One region of the Pseudoalteromonas sp. NFXS53 genome, then DNA from elsewhere that is predicted to be linked to it. Evidence: predicted binding sites of a transcription regulator. Region 1 holds the regulator's gene; each other region holds the start of a gene.
The links. Region 1 encodes sigma-54, which starts transcription at its own class of promoters, with help from an activator protein. Its sites were predicted from a motif close to GTTGGCACGNNNNTNGNNT; they were not measured.
Positions count from the first base shown of each region.

Region 2: a site for sigma-54 is predicted at 5,059-5,077, ahead of AC1HJP_RS09115 (LPP20 family lipoprotein). Genes of this name have one in related genera too.
Region 3: a site for sigma-54 is predicted at 4,224-4,242, ahead of AC1HJP_RS20470 (PspA/IM30 family protein). Genes of this name have one in related genera too.
Region 4: a site for sigma-54 is predicted at 2,508-2,526, ahead of flgJ (flagellar assembly peptidoglycan hydrolase FlgJ). Genes of this name have one in related genera too.

Region 1 is NZ_JBWVBR010000015.1:15,672-21,521, reverse strand. It holds gene lptB (LPS export ABC transporter ATP-binding protein) at 1-519, shown strand, start outside; gene AC1HJP_RS15325 (RNA polymerase factor sigma-54) at 567-2,087, shown strand; gene hpf (ribosome hibernation promoting factor) at 2,116-2,403, shown strand; gene ptsN (PTS IIA-like nitrogen regulatory protein PtsN) at 2,406-2,858, shown strand; gene rapZ (RNase adapter RapZ) at 2,876-3,724, shown strand; gene AC1HJP_RS15305 (HPr family phosphocarrier protein) at 3,728-4,003, shown strand; gene mgtE (magnesium transporter) at 4,122-5,480, shown strand; gene pmbA (metalloprotease PmbA) at 5,539-5,850, opposite strand, start outside.
Region 2 is NZ_JBWVBR010000006.1:208,500-214,349, forward strand. It holds gene AC1HJP_RS09075 (flagellar hook assembly protein FlgD) at 1-56, opposite strand, end outside; gene flgC (flagellar basal body rod protein FlgC) at 71-505, opposite strand; gene flgB (flagellar basal body rod protein FlgB) at 508-918, opposite strand; gene AC1HJP_RS09090 (CheR family methyltransferase) at 1,084-1,917, opposite strand; gene AC1HJP_RS09095 (chemotaxis protein CheV) at 1,935-2,867, opposite strand; gene flgA (flagellar basal body P-ring formation chaperone FlgA) at 3,008-3,715, shown strand; gene flgM (flagellar biosynthesis anti-sigma factor FlgM) at 3,782-4,105, shown strand; gene flgN (flagellar export chaperone FlgN) at 4,098-4,526, shown strand; gene AC1HJP_RS09115 (LPP20 family lipoprotein) at 4,558-5,025, opposite strand; gene AC1HJP_RS09120 (flagellar assembly protein T N-terminal domain-containing protein) at 5,133-5,850, shown strand, end outside.
Region 3 is NZ_JBWVBR010000031.1:18,688-24,537, reverse strand. It holds gene AC1HJP_RS20495 (TIGR04219 family outer membrane beta-barrel protein) at 508-1,269, opposite strand; gene AC1HJP_RS20490 (DUF2333 family protein) at 1,273-2,259, opposite strand; gene AC1HJP_RS20485 (copper chaperone PCu(A)C) at 2,269-2,772, opposite strand; gene AC1HJP_RS20480 (hypothetical protein) at 2,850-3,173, opposite strand; gene AC1HJP_RS20475 (PspC domain-containing protein) at 3,212-3,412, opposite strand; gene AC1HJP_RS20470 (PspA/IM30 family protein) at 3,496-4,182, opposite strand; gene dusA (tRNA dihydrouridine(20/20a) synthase DusA) at 4,603-5,580, opposite strand; gene galE (UDP-glucose 4-epimerase GalE) at 5,753-5,850, opposite strand, start outside.
Region 4 is NZ_JBWVBR010000006.1:200,417-206,266, forward strand. It holds gene AC1HJP_RS09040 (FlgK family flagellar hook-associated protein) at 1-1,489, opposite strand, end outside; gene flgJ (flagellar assembly peptidoglycan hydrolase FlgJ) at 1,491-2,471, opposite strand; gene AC1HJP_RS09050 (flagellar basal body P-ring protein FlgI) at 2,575-3,669, opposite strand; gene flgH (flagellar basal body L-ring protein FlgH) at 3,679-4,362, opposite strand; gene flgG (flagellar basal-body rod protein FlgG) at 4,377-5,165, opposite strand; gene AC1HJP_RS09065 (flagellar basal body rod protein FlgF) at 5,183-5,850, opposite strand, start outside.

The DNA.
Region 1 (5,850 bases):
CTACCTATGCACAGTAGAGCACGTATGGGCATAGGTTATCTGCCTCAAGAATCTTCCATCTTCAGAAAATTGACTGTGTATCAAAATTTAATGGCAATTTTAGAAACGCGTAAAGACCTCAATAAAGTACAAAGAGAACAAACCCTAGACGACCTATTAGATGAATTTAATATTCAACATATTCGGGACAGTCAGGGCATGGCTTTATCAGGTGGTGAGCGTCGCCGAGTTGAAATTGCTCGCGCTTTAGCCGCAAACCCTAAATTTATTCTTTTAGATGAGCCTTTTGCTGGCGTTGATCCGATTTCGGTGTTAGATATAAAGAAAATTGTTGAGCATTTAAAAAACCGCGGCATTGGTGTCCTCATTACAGATCACAATGTAAGAGAAACCCTTGATGTTTGTGAGAAAGCTTATATTGTTTCACATGGTGAATTAATCGCGTCAGGTACGCCTGAATCAGTTTTAGCTGATCAAACCGTAAGAGACGTCTACCTAGGTGAACAATTCCGTCTATAGTTAAAGCAAGACATAATCCAAATAACAAAAAGGATTGTTAGAAATACATGAGGCAATCGCTACAGCTGCGCATGGGGCAGCAACTAACCATGACACCACAATTGCAACAAGCAATTCGCTTACTGCAATTGAGCACACTAGATCTACAGCAAGAGATCCAAGAAGCGCTGGATAGCAACCCTTTACTCGAAGTAGATGAATCGGAATTAGAGCCAAGTGCTGATGGCAATGATTCAGACAAAGCGACCAAAGATGCTGATTCTATCGAGCAACTCTCTAATTCTGCTGATGATGGTCACGGTGATGAACCGACCAGCGATTACGAACTCGATAGCGATGCCGCACTGAGTAAAGACACTGTCAGTGACGATCTCGCTATGGATGTGACATGGGACGAGTACATGAGTGCAGCACCGAGCACCAGTAGCGGCCCAATGCCTGAAGACGAAACTGTTTATCAGGGGGAGACCACTGAAACATTACACGAATATTTAATGTGGCAATTAGAACTCACGCCATTCAGCCCAACCGATAAAGCCATTGCCGTTGCCATTGTTGAAGCCGTTGATGATGCAGGTTTGCTTACTGTTAGTACCGAAGAACTCCTAGAAAGCATTAATGAAGGTAATGACGAAGAGCTAATTGAACTTGACGAAGTTGAGGCTGTATTAAAGCGTATTCAACTCTTTGATCCTGTAGGTATTGCAGCTCGCTCATTACAAGAATGCTTATGTATTCAACTCAACCAGTTTGATGCTGATACGCCTTTCATTGCTGAAACAAAAATGGTGTTAAGCGAGCATATTGATCTACTGGCCAGCCGTGATTACCGCACTATCATGAAAAAGACCAAGCTCAAAGAGCCTGAGTTAAAAGAAGTGATGACACTAATCCACAGCCTTAATCCTAAACCTGCTGCCAGTATTATTCGTGAAGAATCTGAGTATGTTATTCCTGATGTGTCAGTGAAAAAGGTAAAAGGTCGCTGGGTTGTTGAGCTTAATCCAGAATGTATGCCTAAAATAAGGGTTAATGATCATTACGCAGCAATGTCACGCTCAGTAAAATCAAGCACTGACAGCCAATTCATTCGCTCTCACCTACAAGAAGCTAAATGGTTTATTAAGAGCTTAGAAAGCCGTAATGACACTTTAATGAAAGTTACTAATTGCATTGTGCAACAACAACAGGCATTCTTTGAACATGGACCTGAGGCAATGAAGCCTATGGTTTTGAATGATGTTGCTGAGATGGTCGAGATGCACGAGTCTACCATTTCTCGTGTCACCACTCAGAAATACATGCATACACCCCGTGGCATTTTTGAGCTGAAGTACTTCTTCTCAAGCCACGTAAGCACTGAAAACGGAGGTGAATGCTCATCGACTGCGATTAGAGCATTGATCAAAAAGCTAATTGCTGCAGAAAATACTGCTAAGCCATTGAGCGACAGCAAAATTGCAGATATATTGGCAGAACAGGGAATCAAAGTGGCACGTCGTACAATTGCAAAATACCGCGAGTCACTCTCTATTCCACCGTCAAATCAGCGTAAGAGCTTGATTTAAGACGTAAACCAAGAGAAGGAAAATGCTTATGCAACTAAATTTAACTGGTCGTCACGTAGAAATCACAGATTCATTAAGAGACTATGTAAACACGAAGTTTGCAAAGCTAGAAAGGCATTTTGATCACATAAACAACGTTCACGTGATCTTAGATGTTGAGAAGCTGGTACAAAAAGCAGAAGCTACCGTTCATTTAAATGGCGGTGAAATTTTCGCTTCAGATGAACACTCTGATATGTACGCAGCTATTGATAAACTCGTTGATAAACTCGATCGCCAAGTTATCAAACATAAAGAGAAATTAACTCGACACTAACCATGAAACTTAGCTCGATTATCAACAAGGACTGCAGTAAAGCTGCGGTCCTTTTTAATAGCAAAAAACGCGCGCTTGAGTATATCAGTGAATTAGCGAGCGAACACCTTCCTGAACATAACGCCCACGAAATATTAGATGCATTCCTAACGCGAGAAAAACTAGGCAGTACAGGCATAGGCAAAGGTATTGCTATTCCTCATGGCCGCTTAGCAGGCATTGATACTATTTTTGCTATTTTAGTGACCAATCAAAGCGGTATTGATTTTGACGCAATAGACAACCGACCTGTCGATATTCTCTTGGCAATGCTTGTACCTGAAGGTAATAATGCAGAACATCTAAAGACCTTAGCTGCAATTGCTGATAAACTAAACAACAAAGAGTTTTGTAAACAGCTTCGTCATGCAAAAGACGATGACGCACTCTATCAACTTATTGCACTTCAAGATTAATTAACAGAGAGGAATCCATGGAACTGATCATCATTAGTGGTCGCTCAGGGTCGGGCAAATCCGTTGCCTTAAGGGTATTGGAAGACCTTGGTTATTATTGTGTTGATAATATTCCAGTTAATCTCCTACCATCTTTGGTCAGAAGTGTTTCTGATAACTATGACAAGATAGCCGTCAGTATCGACGTTCGTAACCTGCCAAAAGAGCAACAAGAATTTAATGATATTCTTGAGTACTTACCCGGTTTTGCGAATCCAACGCTGTTCTATTTAGACAGTGATGACCAAGCACTGATCAAACGCTTTTCAGAAACGCGTCGATTACACCCGCTTTCTTTAAATAATCTGCCGCTTGATTTAGCAATTAAAGAAGAAAAGAAGTTACTCGATGTATTAATCACACGAGCCGATGTTTTGCTCGATACGACAGATTTAAGTGTACATCAGCTAGCAGAAACCATTAGAGAGCAGATCCTTGGCAAAAAAGATAAGCAACTTATTATTACTTTCTTATCTTTTGGTTTTAAACATGGTATCCCTAAGCAAGCCGATTATGTATTTGATGCGCGCTTTTTACCAAACCCGCATTGGGAACCAGAGCTAAAACCGCTTACTGGGTTAGATCAACCAGTTAAAGATTATTTAGCAAGCCACAGCATAGTGCAGAAGTTCACGTGGCAGATCCAAACCTTTGTACAAACTTGGTTACCTCACCTAGAGCGCAATAACCGCAGCTATTTAACCATTGCAATTGGTTGTACTGGCGGACAACACCGCTCTGTTTACCTTGCTCAAACCATTGGTGAAAGCTTTGCTAAAACTCATAACAATGTGCAAATACGTCACCGCGAACAAGACGCAGACTAGAACATGGTCAAGGTAGAAGATACTTTTCTAATCCAAAATAAGTGTGGCCTGCATGCACGTGCAGCCACAGTGCTTGCGCAATTAGCCCAACAATTTGATGCTCAGATCACCCTTTATCAAGATGACAAAGAAGCCCCTGGTGACAGTGTACTTGCTTTGCTCATGCTTGAAAGCAGTCATGGCAAGCAGCTTCGAGTTTGCTGTGAAGGCCCAGATGCCGAGCCCGCACTCTCAGCCATTGGTGAGTTAATTGCACAAAAATTTCATGAAGATGAATAACCAAGCACTTGGTAACTCTGCAAAAATTACGTTAAACTTAAGGCACTCTTTTTAGGCGCTCACATTAACTGCCTAAACCTTTATTCTCGGTGCACACCACCCAATAAATGGATTGCCTATGCCAGAAGCCTTAGAACAAGACTATACGCTGCAACAATTACAACAAGTAACGCACGCAATAAACAATGGTCAGTTTGTTCAGGTTAGGCGTATTCTGGCTGAAACTCCCCCCTGCGACACCGCATTACTCCTTGAATCTTCTCCGCACAAAGTACGTACTCAGCTATGGCAATTAGTTGATCCTGATATTCAAGGTGATGTACTCGAAGAGCTGTCTGAAGACGTTCGTATTGGTATTATCAACCAAATGGATCCAGAGCTCATTGCAGCCGCAACTGAGGATATGGACGACGATGACCTAGGTGAAGTTCTAAGAAGCTTACCTGAAGACGTCTACCAAGACGTTGTCGGAGCAATGGACGCCCAAGATAGGGCAAGGGCAACCCAAGCGCTTTCTTATCAAGAACGTTCTGCGGGTGCCCTAATGAGCACGGATACGGTCACCATTAGGCCTGATGTGACGCTCGACGTGGTATTACGTTATTTACGTCTGCGAGGCGAGTTACCCGATGGTACCGATGACTTATATGTCGTCGATAAAGAAAACCAGTTTATCGGAGCGCTACCTGTCGCAACCCTTTTAACGAACTCACCCGATAAAGTGGTTGCAGAACTCATGGATGATGAGAAAGAGACCATCCCCGTTTCTATGGATGAAAGTGACGTGGCACAACTGTTCGAACGTCATAACTGGATCTCTGCAGCGGTCGTTGATGATAACTTGCAACTGCTTGGTCGTATCACCATCGATGACATCGTAGACGTTATTCGTGAAGATGCCGAACACAGCATGTTAAGTATGGCGGGTCTAGATGATGAAGAAGATACCTTCGCACCGGTTTTGAAGAGTAGCCAACGCCGCTCTATCTGGCTTGGCATTAACCTTTTAACGGCTTTGCTTGCCGCCTTTGTCGCCAGTTTTTTCGAAAGTACCCTAGATATACTCCCTATTTTAGCAGTGCTTAATGGCATTGTACCGAGTATGGGTGGAGTGGCCGGCAGTCAAACTCTAACTTTAGTTATTCGTGGTATTGCCCTTGGCCATATCAACAACACCAACCAGAAGTTCTTACTTGGTAAAGAGCTTGCTATCGGGGCTTTAAACGGTGTGCTTTGGTCTATTTTAATCGCTGGTGTTGTTGCCATATGGCAGTGGGATTTCGTACTCGGTGGCGTGATCGCATTTGCGATGTTCATGAACTTACTTGCAGCCGGTATTGCCGGTGCCAGTATCCCAATTATCTTAAAGCGTATGAATATAGATCCCGCCCTTGCGGGCAGTGTGGTGCTCACCACAGTCACAGATATTGTGGGTATCTTTGCCTTCCTAGGCACAGCGACCTGGTTCTTAGTTTAACCCGCTTCAGACACAAAAAAGCCCGCTCAGTTTCGCGGGCTTTTACTTTAATTAAAGCCTATTCACCTGCGACCTGCATTGACTCAATTAATATCGAACCCGTTTGCACGCTACCACGCGCTTCAATATCTCCACCAATGGCCTGCACATTCATGAACATGTCTTTTAGATTGCCAGCAATGGTGATCTCACTTACTGGATATTGGATCTCGCCCTGCTCAACCCAAAAACCTGCTGCGCCTCGTGAGTAATCACCCGTTACTGTATTCACCCCTTGCCCCATTAGCTCTGTGATTAACAAGCCGGTGCCCATTTCTTTAAGCACAGCTTTCAGGTCATCATGGGTTTGTTGCACTAACCAATTATGAAT
Region 2 (5,850 bases), on a different contig from region 1:
TCAGACCAACGTAACGAATCCATATATGAAGATGCGGCATTAATATCGTTACTCATCGGCTATACTCCCACTAGCGCTGACCAAGTAATAAAGTTTTGCTGAGCATTTGCTTGGCTGCATCAGCGACTTGGACATTGGTTTGGTACGAACGTGAAGCAGAGATCATGTTTGCCATTTCTTCTACTACATTCACATTTGGTTTATAGATGTACCCGTCTTTATCAGCACTAGGGTGATTAGGGTTGTACTCAACCTGTAATGGCTTATCACTCTCTACGATGCCTAGCACTTTCACTCCTACCGACGCATTTAGCTGGCTTGGATCATGTGCCTCAGACGCTTTGGTCAGTTCAGCTGCAAATACAGGGTGTCGCGCTCGATAAACTTTATCTTGGCTAGAACTGATACTATTGGCATTTGAAATATTACTCGCAGTGGTATTCAATCGAATATTTTGAGCACTCATTCCTGAGCCTGCTATATCAAAAACATTATATAAGCTCATAATTATGCTCCTTGACTACCAAGGGCTTTCTTTAACCCTTTAAACTTGCCAGATAAAAATTGCAAACTTGCCTGATACTCTAATGCGTTTTGTACATACAAGTTTCGTTCCACTTGTATATCAACTGAGTTACCATCACCTGTATCTGCTTGATTTGGATTACGAAATAGCTCAACACTACTATTTAACTGACTGCCACCATGTAAATGTTTGCTGTCTGTTCTTTGCATCATGTTGCCACGTTGCTGAGACGACTTTGCCGCTTTCAATGCCTGAGCAAAGTCGATATCTTTTGCTTTGTATCCTGGTGTGTCTGCGTTCGCAATATTACTTGCTAACATCTCTGCACGTTGTGAACGTATCAACATCGTATGCTGATGAACCCCAAGTGCTTTATCAAAACTAATTGCCATGACACGACTCCAAAAAATTGACTCTACGAAGTAAAAGCAATAAATGGGCCAAAATAAAATCTTTATTTTTCAGTTGAATAAACGAAAGAAATGTAGGTGGAAAAGTTTAAGGTGACACTCTTAAGATATAAAAAAAGCGGCAAATAGGTTGCCGCTTAGTATTTATTATGTTTTTTTCCGGTAAATAATCCCCGGGTTACATCGGATCATTTCAAACTCATCACTGAGTCCCGCCATAGATTCAGATGCCCCTAAAAACAAATACCCTCTAGGATTCAAAGCTTGTGCGAACTGGGAAATAATCTTAGCTTTGACTTCTGGCGAGAAGTAAATCAGTACATTTCTGCAAAAGATAACGTCAAACTTCCCCATCAAAGAATATGAATCTAGCAAATTAAGGTGCCTAAAATTAACCATTCTCTTTATAGGGTCAACAACTCGTGCCATGCCGTTACCGCTGTCTTGAAAAAACTTCTGACGACGTTCAACTGACAACCCTCGTGCCAAAGCCAATGAGTCGTACTCTGCATTTTTACACATATCAAGCATGGTGTTTGATATGTCAGTACCAACAATCTGCACACCCATTTTCAGTGCACCTGGGTTTTGAGATTGATACTCCTGCGTCGCCATCGCAATAGAATATGGCTCCTGGCCTGAAGAGCTTGCCGCTGACCAGATTTTTAAGCCCCTGCGGGTATCTTTCAATTCTGGGTAAATTTTACTTTTTAACAACTCAAAAGGGTAAGTGTCTCTAAACCAAAGAGTTTCGTTTGTGGTCATGGCATCAACAACTGCAGCTCTTAGCTGACGTTCATGAGGACTCAGTGTTTTAGCGACAAGCGCAGAAAGAGAGTCCACACCAAAGCGAGCCATCAGCGGAGCTAAACGGCTTTTTACCAAATAAAGTTTGTTATCTCCAAGAACAATCCCGCACTGCTGCTCTAAGAAAGTTCTGAACTGGTCATATTCGCCTTGTTGAAGGTTTTTATTTTCCAAGATACTACCGCCGTTATCTAGTCACAATGAACCCATTTTTTAACCGCCGTTGCTAATTCATCAGGGTTAAACTTTGCAATAAAATCATCAGCGCCAACTTTTTCAATCATAGCCTGATTAAACACCCCACTTAATGAAGTGTGTAAAATTACATGCAAAGGGGCTAATTTAGGGTCTGCTTTTATTTCCGCTGTTAGCGTATAGCCATCCATTTCAGGCATTTCTACGTCTGAAATAAGTAAACCTACACGCTCAGTAATGTCATTTTGACAATCAACTTCAGCTATCTCTTTTAGCCTAATTAAAGCTTCTTTGCCATTTTTTGCTAACTCTGTTTGAACACCTAACGGCTCCAGCGCACGTTTCACCTGATTTCTTGCAACTGCAGAGTCATCTGCAATAAATACAATTCGCTCACCCAGGTCTTTTTGCATTTCACCATCAGACACTATTTCTTCGCTGACTTCAGTATTAACAGGGCATATTTCGTTAAGAATTTTTTCTACGTCTAGTATTTCAACTAATTCATTCTCAATTTCTGTCACAGCCGTTAAGTAAGAGTACCTGCCCGCACCATCTGGTGGCGGCATGATTTTCTCCCAGTTCATATTAACGATTCTTTCAACCGCACCAACTAAAAAGCCCTGAACAGAACGGTTATATTCAGCAATGATAATAAAGCAATCTTTAATGTTTTCGATGGGTGGACCACCCACTGCTAGAGACATGTCTATAACTGAGATAGTCTGACCACGAATATGTGCGACACCGCGAATGTAAGAATTTGACTTGGGCATACTGGTGAGAGGTGGACACTGAAGCACTTCTCTAACTTTAAATACATTGATGCCAAATCTTTGACGACCTCTCAGTCGAAAAAGTAGCAACTCTAGGCGGTTTTGCCCAACCAACTGAGTGCGCTGGTTTACAGAGTCTAAAACACCTGCCATTTCAATCTCCTACATATCGGTCATCTTGGCAATATCATACGCTTTTCAGGATACTAATCATAGAAGCACCTTGAAGGAATATGGTATTTCACGCAAAATCTTTATACCTTGTTTCTCCAGATAAGCATAGTCGAAACATCATGAGTTTGTTAAAAAAAACCAAATCATATGAGATTTTTTGTGCAATGGCTTGTTTTCTAGCCAGCTACATGTGCCAAGCAAAAATTTACTCAAATACCAACTTAGAAAAAGGAGCTGAAAGGTTCATCACTCGACAAATTGAGCTAAACCCTGATATCAAAACAACAATTAAAGCATTACCGCTAGATGCTCGATTATCAGAACGCGCTTGTGAGAATCCTTTGTTATACTCAACAAATGCTATCCCGCCTTTTAACAGACAAGTTACTGTAAAAGTGAAATGCGAAGACATATCAAGCTGGACTCAATTTGTGCATGTTAGAATTGAAGAGCTTCACCCTGTGATAGTGACGACCCAAGCAATTAATAAAGGGGAGTTAATTACCAAAGAATCTATCAGTATTGAGTACAAACCTAAGCATTTTGTTAGAGCTAGTAATTTAGACACTGAACAGTATCTGGTTGGTAGTAGAAGTAAACGAGTAATTAGAGCTGGTACAGCCATTGGGCTCCATCATATCTGTATGGTTTGCAAAGGCGACAATGTAACAATTTATGCTAAAACTCGAACTTTAACGATAAAAACAACAGGCGTAGCACTTCAAGATGGAAATGTTGGTGAACAAATAAGAGTTAGAAATCAAAAGTCTGGAAAAACTATCTCCGCACGGGTAAAAGATGTAGAATCTGTTGAGGTTAATATTTAATTTTTTACTAAAGTTATAAGCTAACAGGTCGATAGATAGGCATGAGTAATTTTTGGGTCAATTATCATGGTTAATAATGTAAAAGGGCAATCTCAGCCGAACAGTGTGCTTAATAATATTAAGCAACAAAAAACAGATTTACAAAAGTCTGACGCAAATGTGGCAGCTGAAACAGCTAAAGCCCCTCAAAAGGCTGCAACGGATTCTGTAAGTTTAACACCACAAGCACAACAGCTAAAAAGTTTGCAAGAAAAAGCGCAACAAGCGCCTTCTTTTGACAGCAAAAAAGTTGAGGAGCTAAAGAAAGCAATCAGTGAAGGTAAATACCAGGTTGATGCTGAAAAGTTAGCTAAGAATATTGCTGCGTTTGAGTTTGACGTGTATGGATGATCAAATAAACCTTTGTCATCATAAATTAGAAAACCAATTACAGCATCTTAACGCTTTGACCCAGCTTTTAGATGCTGAACTAGCATGCCTTGCTAGCAAAAAAGGCGATGGCTTAAAAGACATCGCACGTGAAAAACTTACTCTTCTTAATACCATTCAAAAGTTAGATAAAGAACTTTCGGGTTTTAACCAAGATATTTTTAAAACTGAGCAAATTAAACCTTTAATAGAATCTATAAATTCTTTATTAATTCAATGTAAAAAACAAAATGAGGTTAATGCACAGGCTGCACATCAGGCCCAGCTTGCAGTTAGAGAGCTTAAAAATATAATAATCGGCGCCCCCACTTCTGTTACCTATGGACAAGATGGTGGTGTGATAAGTGAGAACTCTGAGTTGGTTAAAAACTTAAAAGCCTAGTATTTGAAAAATTACTAATCACATTTTGTGGTTAGTAATAAATCACACGCTTTACTTTTCTTGGTTTGATAGCACTAATATAAAGCTCGTGTACTTTTTTCATGTCTAACTCTAATTCTGTTGCGTAAGTATCACCGACAGAATATGTCTTCACTATTTTAGCGCCTTTGATTAAACCGCCGACTTTACTCGATAAGCCATCCGTTTGCGCAATGGCCCCTTTTACAGTCATCGTTGATGTGAGCTTTTGACCATGTACTTGCTCGGCAAGCTCTCTGTATGCTTCCAGTTTAGACACTTTAATTGCCATCAGCATCTTTTGTACATCCGTTTCACCTGGTTGACTACTCAAAGGTGCGTACCCCACAGCTCGTAAAACAGGATAGTAATCCGGCTCTTCGTAGGTATACTCTATATGTTTATCAAATACTGAGCTACAACCTGAAAGTAGAATAGAACATGTTACCAATGATGAATAAAAAACGTTTTTCGCTTTCATAATAAACACACCAAATTAAAGTATGCTCATACAATGCATTTTTCACGCCAACAAAGCTGGTACATCTATTGCTTTTGACCTATTAAGCGAATCAGTTTGGAATCGAAATGATGAAACATATTCTAATAATTGCACTACTTGCGTTCTGCGCTCATGTAAAAGCGGAATGGTTTGAGGTAGTCGGTTATGGTGGCATAGTTGATGGTGACACCTCTTCAGCGAGACAAATGGCTGTCAAAGATGCCATAACCCAAGCTTTGATATTCTCAGGCGCTACAGTGTCTAGCGTTCAAACGGTTGCCGATGGTGTTCTCGAGCAAGACGAGTTAAAGATAAAAACCCATGGTCAGATACAACATGTGAACTTAATCAATGAGCAACAACAAGGCGAGCAATATTCTGTCACGCTACATCTAGATATTATTCCTCAGCAAGCGCAATGTATTGAATCAAAATTTAATAAACAGATTACTGTCACACAAAGCCAATTGACACACCCAGATCAAGCTAGGCTAGGTCAAATTTTTGACATACCCAAAGCCAGTTCACAGCGTTTATTTAATACTTTAGACGAGCGAAATTTAGGCGTGAAAATGATCCCATACATTGACCGAAAACTTGATGTCAGGGCTTTCTTTGCACAGCAGTTTGAGTATAACGCCAACTTAATTGACACGTTAAGTCGCAGTAGTAACAGTCAGTATGTGTTACTGAGTCAAATAACAGATATTTCCCAAGGCAGAAAAATGAACAACGATTATGCATTTTGGGAAAGTGAAGCTTATATGCGCAACTTTAAAATTGATTTTGCGCTATTTGATTCAC
Region 3 (5,850 bases), on a different contig from region 1:
CGTCCTACAAAACTACAAATAGAGCACTTCATTGCAGCGGCTGAAATTGCCCATTTCACCTTGCGCAAAAGTAACCTTGCTTAGCAACGTATATTTTGCACGATTGTAGGCGCTGACTTTATGTCACGCACAAAAAAGCGTGGGATAAACTACAAATAGAGTACTGCATTGCGTCGGCTGAAATTGCTCATTTCACCTTGCGCAAAAGTAACCTTGCTTAGCAACGTATATTTTGCACGATTGTAGGCGCTTTTTTATGTCACGTACAAAAAAGCGCGGGGTAAACCCGCGCCTACATATATTCACTGCCCATAATTGGCTGACTAGTTACGTTTAGCTAATAGCTTTCAAATCTTTGAAATTCACCCGACATAAAGTCGGTGCTACCGAAAGCTTCGATTGTAGACGCTGACTTTATGTCACGCACAAAAAAGCGCGGGGTAAACCCGCGCCTACATATATTCACTGCCTGCAACTCGCTAACTCGTTGCATTTAGCTTTCAAACCTTAGAAGTGAACCTGAATACCCGCAAATGGGCCTGATGCTTCTAAATCAGTGCTGATGTCATCTACATCATCTAACTCAATAATAAATGAACGATAGCCAGCACGGATTGCTACATCAACCGCTAGATTGTCAATCACTTCCCAAGCGATACCTACTTGGTAATCTTGAATTTTGCTATCGTCGATTGCCAATAAATTACCTTCTGCAAAAACGCTCAAACCAGTTAATGGTAAGCCTACTTCACCACGAAGATAACCTAGTGGAATTGGCGCCGAAAAATCAATCGATTCAGTTCTTGATTGACCTTCAACTGTACCAGAAACTGTTGCGTCACCATCAAAATGTTTTACCGTTACACCGAAATCAATTGACACTAAATCATTGTCAAATAATTCGTAATATAGTGTGTAGTCAATATGACTGAAGTCAGTCATTAGTTGTGCATCTGTGTTTACGGTGAAGTTTTGGCCATCGAACTCAAATGTTTCATTTAGAGTTGTGTTACCTTCAAGCTCTAATTGTGTGTACTTCAGCTTAATATTTGGAATTAACGGCACTGGGTGCTCGAACGCTGCATAGTAGCTTGAGAATGTCTTATCTTCAAAGTTGAAATTTTCTGCCTGACCTTTACCTGCAAAACTACCTGAGTTTTCACTCTGCCAGCCGTCAGCCCCTACATATAAACCTAACAACATATCTGCTTTTGCAACTGGTGCTAAGAAAGCCATTGATAATGCTGCAGCTAAACAGTACTTTTTCATTTTTTATCCTTGCGCTAGAAGTTCACTGAGTTCAATAAGAGCTGCATTTGCTCTTGATATATAGTTTGCCATTACCAGCGAGTGGTTAGCAACAAAACCAAAGCCATTACCGTTTAAAATCATTGGACTCCACACGGTTTCTTGCGTTGACTCAAGCTCGCGAATAATTTGCTGTAAACTAACTTTAGCATTCTTTTTCTCAAGTACATCAGCAAAATCATGTTCTACTGCTTTTAAAAAGTGCAATAATGCCCAAGTTGCGCCGCGCGACTCATAAAAAACATCGTCAATTTTCCACCATGATGTTTTCACTACATGATGACTAGGTGCACTGGTCGCTTGGTTTGCAGCTGAGTCGCCAGCAAGATCTGTATTAACTCTATCTTGCCCTACACTAGCGCTTAATCTTTGACTTAAGCTACCCAAACGTTTTTCAGCTTCTTTTAACCAGCCGCGTAGATTATCTGCACGAGCATAAAACTGACTCTCTCTATCTTGAGGGTTCGCAATCTGCGCGCGGTACAGCTTTAACTGCTCAATCCCCACTTGATACTCGCCTTCTGCACTTGGCCAAATCCAAGCTGTTGAGCTGATGTTAAACTGTGGCTGAGCTTTTTTAAGTGCTGGGTGTTCTGTAGATTGAGATTGAGATCGGCTGAAGTCTTTTCGCATCGACAGAGCCAAGTCTCGTACCATTTCAAGGGCACCATACTCCCACGCTGGCATATTATCCATTAATACGCTCGGTGGCATTTTATCATTTGATAAATATCCACCTGGCTTATTTAGTAAGGTCTCACTTACTTCAATAAGCGCTGTTGACGTGACATAACCAGGTACTAATTTAACTTGTTGCTGCTCAGCAGTTTGCTTTGCCTTTTCAACGACATTGAATGCTGCTGGCTCAAAGCTCCAGTAGACCGCGATTAAGTAGCCGATTACAACTAAACCAGCTAACCCGCCTGCAATTTTTCCTAAATGCTGTTGCATAAACCCTCCTTAATGGTGGTTATGATGAGAATTTTTTGGCTTTTCAAAAGTATCTTTCAAAGATACGACTTCTACAAAACTATACAATCTGTCGCCGTTATCAAAATATAACGTCAACTTGCGCTTTTCACCGACTTTTAATTTATGCTCAGGCTCAAAAGCCATTAAATGAAAACCACCCGGTTGAAACACAATTTGCTGATTCGCTGGTAATTCAACTGATTCGACTCTTTGCATGCGCATCATGCCATTCTTGTGCACATGCTCATGGATCTCAACACGCCCAATACCACGGATCGTTGCTTTCTTAAGAAAAACCGATTTATCCATTGGGTTATGAATAGTGAAATAAGCTGCAGTTGATTTTGCCGCTGGTAAGAATGTACGAATTTGAGCATCTGTCACCATGAGTTCTTTTTGTACGTGACTATGGTCGTGGCTGTGGCCTTCGTGTGCCTGCGATAAACCAGAAAGTAATAGTGCCGCAGCCAGAGAAAGGGTTCTTAAAAACATGCTTATTCCTTTGAAAAAGTTTAACTTGCAACATCATAGCATGAAAAATCAAGAAACCGCTTTGATCTAGTAGAGATCTAATATACTGCTGTCTCTTCCTTAAGTAACCACGCCAGCCCAACAAGCATCAGCAAAGGTAATGCAATAAAGATAGAATTAAATAACAATGCTAACACTAGCCCAATGAGCACCACTAACACTAACCCTATTACACCCACACTAACCAAAGCCACCAGCGCGATCACAGCAATAATGCCAATCAATAACGCGAATAGCTCAATTCCGACCCAGCTTATTTCCCCAATGAATTCAGGCATCGCAAAGAACATAACAGGTGTTTGAACCCAGCTTAATGCGCTAATAAATAGTAATGCTGCTAATAAAATCAATGCTGTTTTCATAATTACCTCCTACGCCTTTACAACTTAATATCTAGCTATTACTGCTTTGGCCACAGCACAGCGCATAATCCGTATGCCATCACAGTCATCATTGGAAACTTTAAAAATACCAACAAAGTTAATACTCGAGTTAGCCATACTGGTAGATCAAAACGTTCTGCTAGCCCAGCACATACGCCTGCAATTTTCTTTCGCGCTAAAATACGACGACATGTTTTCGTTGTTTGTTGCATATTCATAACCTTACTCCTGAAAAATTAGAGAGGCGCCTCGTTGCGCCGAGCCTGTCAAAACGAATTAATACCTAGCAAACTTTTGCTTACTACGCAGAAGTTGATGCTTCTGAAGCTTGCTTTCCTGACACTTTTTGCTTCAGTGCAGCCAGCTCTTCACTCAGCTTTTCGTCTTGCTCCATTTGTTTGAATTCTTGATAAACATCATTTTTACCAATATCGTAGCTTTCAACTTGTGCTTCGATACGCTCCACTTTCTGTTCTAGTTGTGAAAAGCGTGCGCAAACATTTTGTACTTCTTCACTATTTAACGTGCTACGTACTTTTAATCTTGCTACTGCACTATTTTGTGCTCTGTAAAATTGCTGCTGTTTTGCTTTTACCTCAGCAATTTTATTACTTAGCCTAGCGGCATCTTCATTCAACTTGTGTAGCGTATCTTCTAATTGTGCCGCTTGCTTTTGGTTTTCTTCCTGAGCGTCTACAAGCTTTTGCTTTTCGATAAGTGCCGATTTTGCTAGATCATCACGACCTTTACTTACCGCTAGCTCTGCTTGCTGCTGCCAACGTTCGATACCTTTTACAAAGTCATCATGCTGGCGAGATAAGCCTTTCTGCTCTGCGATGATCTGTGCAGCAGTTGAACGACACTCAGCCAAGGCATCTTGTAACTCACTCTCAATCTGCGCAGTCATTTTTTGTGGATCTTCTGCTTTGTCTAAAAACGCATTAATTTCTGATTTAATAAGATCTTCAATTCTGTCGATTAAGGCCATGTTCTGCTCCTATGCATTTGGCAATTGGGTTACTAAAGCTATTCCAATCTTTGTGCCAAAAGATAAAAGCAAATAAAAACATAAACTTAATGATTTTTGAGAGTTTTTATATAAGAGACAAATTTCATGATTTCGTTAAATAAACTAAAAAGTAGTCAATTTAGTCAGTGGGGAGTAGTTAGCGAGTTGCGAGTTATCAGGATAAACCTAAATTTTTGTCACCCTGAATTTATTTCAGGGTCTATCTTATCAATAATGGATCCTGACCTTCGCCAGGATGACAATCCAACAACAGAAAAATCTAGACATGTAGACGCGGGTTTATCCCGCGTACTTTTACACGAAACTTAAAGTCATCGAATATAAAAACAAAGAAGCCGCTGATTTAGCGGCTTCTTTTAACACTTTCAAAGACTAAACTTACAGTTCAGGCACGAACGTCAGTGCTTTTTCCATTACTTCAATACCAGAACCTTTTTTATGGCCATTTTCTGATAAATGACGTCGATACCCTCTCGCACCCGGCTGGTTTTGGAAAATACCTAACATGTGGCGAGCAATATGCCAGAAATTCGCGCCTTGACTCATTTGCGCTTCAAAGTAATCATACATGCTGCGAACCACTTCATGGCGCGTTTGTGTAAACGCTTCACCACCGTACAACAACTCATCAACCTGCGATAACATAAATGGGTTACTGTAAGCTTCACGACCGACCATAACACCATCAATATGCGTTAAGTGATGCTGACATTCTTCAATGGTTTTAACGCCACCATTAATACTAATGTGTAAATCTGGGTAATCTTTTTTCAACTGGTACACACGCGGATAATCAAGCGGTGGGATCTCACGGTTTTCTTTTGGACTTAATCCCTGTAACCAAGCCTTACGCGCATGGATGATAAAATCATCACAACCCACATCTTTAACCGCTTCAATCAACGTGGTTAAAAACTCATAGCTATCTTGCTCATCTATACCGATACGTGTTTTTACTGTAACAGGCACATCTGTTTGCGCTTTCATCGCAGCAACACACTCAGCCACTAGCTGCGGCTCAGCCATTAAACACGCACCAAAGCGACCGTTTTGAACACGATCAGACGGACAACCTACATTTAGGTTAATCTCGCTATAACCATATTCATCGGCTTTCTTCGCGCACTTTGCCAATGCTTCAGGATCTGAGCCACCTAGTTGCAGCGCCAAAGGTAACTCATGTTCACCAAACGCCAAATAATCACCTTTACCAAACAAAATGGCACCGGTTGTGATCATTTCTGTATACAGCACCGCATGTTTAGACAATTTTCTGTGGAAAGTTCTGCAATGACGGTCAGTCCAATCCAGCATGGGTGCAACAGAAAAACGGCGGTCTAGTGCTTGAGTCGTCACAAATTACCTCTAACTATATGATCTTAATGCAAAGCATTGGCAGCTTTGATTGTATAAGGTTTGAATTAGGCAGAGCCTAAAATTAGCAGCAAATTATACCATTCATTAACAGATATAAAAACGGCCACATAATGTGGCCGTTTTAGAATATATGATATGACTATCGTAAAAATTAATACCCGTTAGGATTATTGCTTTGCCAGCGCCAAGTATCTTCCATCATTTCATCGATGCCACGCTCTGCTTGCCAACCTAGCTCACTGAGGGCCT
Region 4 (5,850 bases), on a different contig from region 1:
CATCGGCATTCGCCGTTTTAACGATAGAGATAGGTCCATTTGCCAAACTAGGCGGAGGACCTGCGTTAAAACCTGCTGCACTGGTGTCTGTTACTACACCCGCACTCAAGTTAGCGGTACTTTGGTTACCTAAATCTCGCTCCATACGAATTGGAGAAGCCAAAGCAAGATCTTCTGAACGACCTGTTGTTAGAGTCATAGTTGTAGCAATATCAGCATTAAATTTAATTTCAAACTGATCTTGGTTTGCAGGCACTCCGGTTAAATCAAGTTGCAGCCCAAAAGCCTCACCAGAGGTTATCGTTGAAGAGTCAATTCTTCCTGCAGTCACGTTTGCTGTGGAAGGCGTACCAACGACTTTGCCATAGTTATCGATTGCAGCAATCTCTACAGTTGTTGCACTTGTAAAAGTCACTCTAAAATCTGTCGCAGGTAAAGACATTCCTTGCCCCGGCTCAAGTGTGGCAGTTAAACTTGCTGTTCCAGTATTAGCTTGATAGCCCATCGCATCAACGCTAGGAATGGTAAAAATGTCGCCGCCAAAATTACCATTTAAATCCATACCTAATCTATTTTGCTGATTCATTGCATCAGCTAAAGAAACTGTCATCTGCCCTAACTTGTTTTGTGCTGGAATTAAGATCTCATCTCGGAATGCAAGTAAACCACCTATCTTTCCTTTCAAGGTCGTTGATTCCATCTGCATAGGCACAGCATTAGCACCTCTAACATCTAACTCTAATTTTTTGTACTGTAAATCTGGATCACCATTGGTCACAAAGACACTAAATGCGCCATTTTCCATGACAAGTGCTTCACCCGTGCCTGCAAAAACCAGCTTTTCACCGTTTTTGCCATCTAACACTTGAATATCCATCAATTCAGCTAGGTCTTTAATTGCTTTATCTCGTTCATTAAAGACCGCATTTGCCGCTGATTTGTCATCTACTGCATTCATAGATGAGATATCTTTATTCAAAGAGGAGATTTTCTCTATATACGTGTTTGCATCCTCGGCGAAAATATCTAGCTGTTCATTCACAATATTCTTTTGGTCTAAAACTATGTCAGACAAGCGTGCTGCTTGGTCTAAGTAACTCTGTGCATCAGTAAAAAATAATGAACGCGTTACCGACGATGATGGCTGATTGATACTTTCTTGAAGATTGTTATATAGCGAGTTAATACTGTTGGCTAAACTATTCGACTCTTCAGCAAATAGTAAATCGACTCGCTGAGCCTCGTTAACGAACTGCTCATAAAATGTGGTATTTGAGATATCTCGATTTAATTGTCTTTGCGCGAATTCATTCAGTAACCTAACGGTTTCACCACGACCTATTTGGCCATTGCGTAACGTCACGTGCTCTGTGCGCTCTCTAACATAGCCTTCGGTATTTAGGTTTGCAATATTTTTACTGGTTGTTTGCAACAACTCAGTACTTGCTCTAATACCGGAAGAGCCAATATTCATCAAATCAAAAGACATGTTAGTTAACTCCTTGACGTACTAGCGACGTTAACATCTGTTTAAATTCTCCTCGCTGTAAGACATTTTTTATTTTTTCTGCGTAGTTCGGATCTGTGGCGTAGCCAGCTTGTTGAAGTTCATCTAAATACTGCTCAGGCTTATCTGTGTTGTTCAATGCTTGGCTATAACGCGGATTGCTTTGAAGAAAGTCGACATAATCATTTATGCTATCTTTTATTGATTCATAAGCTCTAAAGCTGGCGTGCTTTTGCACTGGCAAGCCTTGTTCGAACTCTAATGTCATTTTTTTGGCATGCTCACCCTGCCAAGATCTATCTGCCTTGATGTTGAATAAATTAAAGCTACTGCCACCATCTTGTTTAGCGATAACATGCTTACCCCAGCCTGTTTCAAGTGCAGCTTGCGCAATCATTACTGCTGGGTTCAAACCAATCTTCTGTGCTGCTGTTTTAGCGTGCTCCCACATTTCACTAATAAATGACTCTGGAGAGTCAAAGCGAGGTTGTTCATCGGCTTTTTCTGATTTAGCAACCTCTGTCGCTATTTCAGGCTGACGACGAATAAACTCTGGGAGTTGCTCAGATGTTGGCTTTTGCATAGGAAGCTGCGCATCATTACGAAGTACGGATGACGGTTTATAGCCATCAACATTAGGTGAAAGCTGTTTAACAATGAGATCGGCTAAACCAAGGCTACCTTTTTTTGATAACTCTAAAGAAAGCTGTTGATCATGCATCTCTTGAAAGAACTTCACACCACTTGAATTAAATGGGCTGTTTTTATCTTCCATTGCTTCATTGGCTTTACGCATACTTTTCATCAGCATTTGCGTAAAAATAGATTCAAACTGTTCTGCTGCTTTTTTTAGTGCTTCATTCGATGCTTGTTGATCGCCACCGCTTTTCAACGCATCTTGTCTAAGTGCATTAAGATCACCTAAATCAAAGAAGTTTTGTTTTTCTAACGGATTGGTATTCATGCTCATCAATTACACTAAATTAGTCATACTCTAACAAAGCAATAATCGAGCCAAAAAAAAGCCCCGCAAATGCGAGGCTAACTATTTGATTATAAATGAAACACTAAATGACGACTAATTGACCATTAATAGCACCAGCCTCTTTTAACGCTTCAAGGATCGCCATTAAATCCCCTGGAGCAGCGCCAACTTCATTTATCGCTCTAACTAAATCATCAAGGCTTACACCCGGATTAAATACAAAGGCTCTTGAGTCGTCTTGATTCACATCGACGATGCTTTGACGGGTAACAACCGTCTCGCCATTTGCTAAAGGTTGTGGCTGAGACACCATTTGCTCTTCAGAAATCGTCACTGTTAGACCTCCGTGGGTAATCGCAGCTGGCTGTAGTTTGACATTTTTACCAATCACAATCGTGCCTGTACGTGAATTTACAATAATTTTGGCTGAGGTGTCTGCCGGTTTAAACTCTAAATTCTCAAGTGTTGATAAATAAGCAACGCGCTGTGAAGGGTCTCGTGGTGCTATTACACGAACAGACGCAGCATCCATTGGTTTTGCACTATTAGGTCCGACCAAATCATTAATGGTGTCAGCCAAACGTTTAGCTGTTGTAAAGTCAGGACGGTTAAGATTGAAAGTAATAAAATCACCTTGTGTAAAAGGGCTTGCAACGGCTCGTTCAACTGTCGCGCCGTTTGGAACTCGGCCAACTGTAGGAGTATTGATAACGACTCTACTTCCGTCTAACCCTTCTGCGCCTAAACCACCCACAATTAAACTGCCTTGCGCAATAGCATACACATTACCATCAACCCCTTTTAGGAATGTTTGCAGTAACGTGCCTCCTCTCAGGCTACCTGCGCTACCTATTGAAGAGACTGTAATGTCAATATTCTGGCCTGGTTTTACAAAAGGTGGTAACTCAGCATGCACGGCCACTGCCGCCACATTTTTAATTTTTGGCTTTAAGTTAGCAGGTAATGTGATACCAAAACCACTTAACATGGCCTTAAAGCTTTGCTCTGTAAAACGAGATTGCTCCCCTGTACCAGGTAAACCCACTACTAGGCCGTAACCCACTAACTGGTTAGAACGAACACCTTCGACCATGCTGACATCTTTAATTCGTTCAGCTTGCGCTGCTTGGCTTATTACTAATAATAAAGCCACTGTCATTATTTTGAACATTTTCATCATGGTTCCTTAAAATGGCATCAGGGTGCTTAAGAAGAATTTAGCTAACCAACCTGCGCTCTGCGCTTCTTGGCCATCACCTTTACCTGAATATTGAATACGCGCATTGGCAATACGATTCGACTCTACTGTATTGTCTGACTTAACATCCGCAGCACGAATAATACCCTCTATTCGCATAAACTCTTCACCCGTGTTAAGTGTTAACCACTTTTCACCACGAACAACTAAGTTGCCATTCGGCAGTACGCGCATCACATTCACCGAGATATTACCAAATAGACTATTCGATTGGTTTGCTTGGCTGTCTCCTGAGAAAGAGTTACTGGAGTTCATGCCAAACTGGAGGCTTTGACTACCAATATTAATATTATCACCGCCAAGCCCAACAACAGGGTCAAGCGATGCGGAGGTCGCTTTACCAGTTGTGGTATTTGCCGCTTTTGTCGCAGATGTTGTCTCGCGAAGTACCACTGTCAAAATATCGCCAACACGGAGTGCCTTTTTATCTCCATATAAATCATTTGATAAGTTTGGGTTAAAAAGGGAGCCTGTTGCGACAATTTGCTCAGCTTGTTGCTCTGGATAAATAGGCGCATAGTAAGGATCGTCTTTAACGACGTTTTTATTTTGTGTAGACACACACCCAGTTAAAAACAATGAGCCTAAAATGATAAAACTTACAATACGCATAGTAGCCTCCAGAACTATAATTGCTGGTTAATGTAACTCAGCATCTCATCAACTTTTGAGATAACTTTTGAGTTCATTTCATAAACACGCTGAGTTTCGATAAGATTTACTAACTCTTCGGTCACGTTAACGTTTGAAGTTTCAAGCGCACCTTGCACAATAGAACCTAAACCATCAACACTTGGGTTGCCCTGAACAGGCGCACCACTCACTGCGGTTTCTGTATAAAGGTTTTGACCTATAGGCTCTAAACCAGATGGGTTAATAAAGTCACTGATCACTAACTGCCCAATAACGACATTTTCTGCTTGCCCAGCTATCGTTACTGACACTTCACCGTCTTGTGAGATGCTAATTGACTTTGCATCGTCTGGCACATTCATTTCTGGCTGAACAGGAAAACCCGCGCCTGAAGTCACAACACGACCATTTTCGTCTGTAGTGAATTGACCATTTCGAGAATAAGCAACCGTGCCGTCTGGCATTTGAATCTCAAAAAATCCAGGACCTTGGATCATCCAATCCAGTGAATTTTCGGTGCTTTGCATATTACCTTGTGAGAAGTTCTTTTGGTTCGCAACAACCTTTGAACCAGCACCTAACATCAAACCTGACGGTAGCTCGGTATCTTGTGAAGAGCGACCACCTGGCTGATTGATGTTTTGATAAAGCAGATCTTCGAAAATCGCGCGGCTTTTTTTGTAGCCAACGGTACTGGCGTTGGCGAGGTTATTCGAGATAACCGAAATATCAGTTTGCTGGGCATCTAAGCCTGTTTTACTGATCCATAATGCTGGGTTCATAACTTATACCTCACTCATTAAACAATACGCAGAAGCTGAACGTGTTTCTCGTCCATTTCTTCTGCCGATTTCATTAATTTCATTTGCATTTCGAATTGACGTTGATGGTTGATCATATCGGTCATTTCATGCACTGGATTGACATTAGACATCTCTAACATGCCACTCATAACTCGAGCCGTTGGAGATATGTCACAAAAACCACAAAAGCCATCTTCTAACGCATCTTCTCTTGGACGAAACAGGCCATCATTGCCCTTTTGCAATTTACTGTTATCAGCCTCAATAATTTTCAATCTATCAACTACTTCTAAAAAGTTAGCCGGAGCTCCTTGAGGACGAACTTGAATTGAGCCATCGTCACTAAATACCACCTTATCAACAGGCACAGGTAAAATAATTGGGCCACCTTCGCCAATTACTTGACGGCCGTGACTCGTTCTTAACGCCCCATCAGTAGAGATGTTTAAAGTACCGACTTTTGTGTACGCTTCTTCTCCAGAACCATCTAACACACTGATCCAAGATTTTTGGTCTACAGCTATGTCTAAATCTCGACCTGTTTCAACAACTGCACCCATAGTCATATTGGTGCCTGGGCGTTCTTGCATCGCAAACACCCGCGTTGGTAAACCTTCACCAAACGCTTGCATAGAACGCGCTTGAGCAAAGTCAGCTTTAAAGC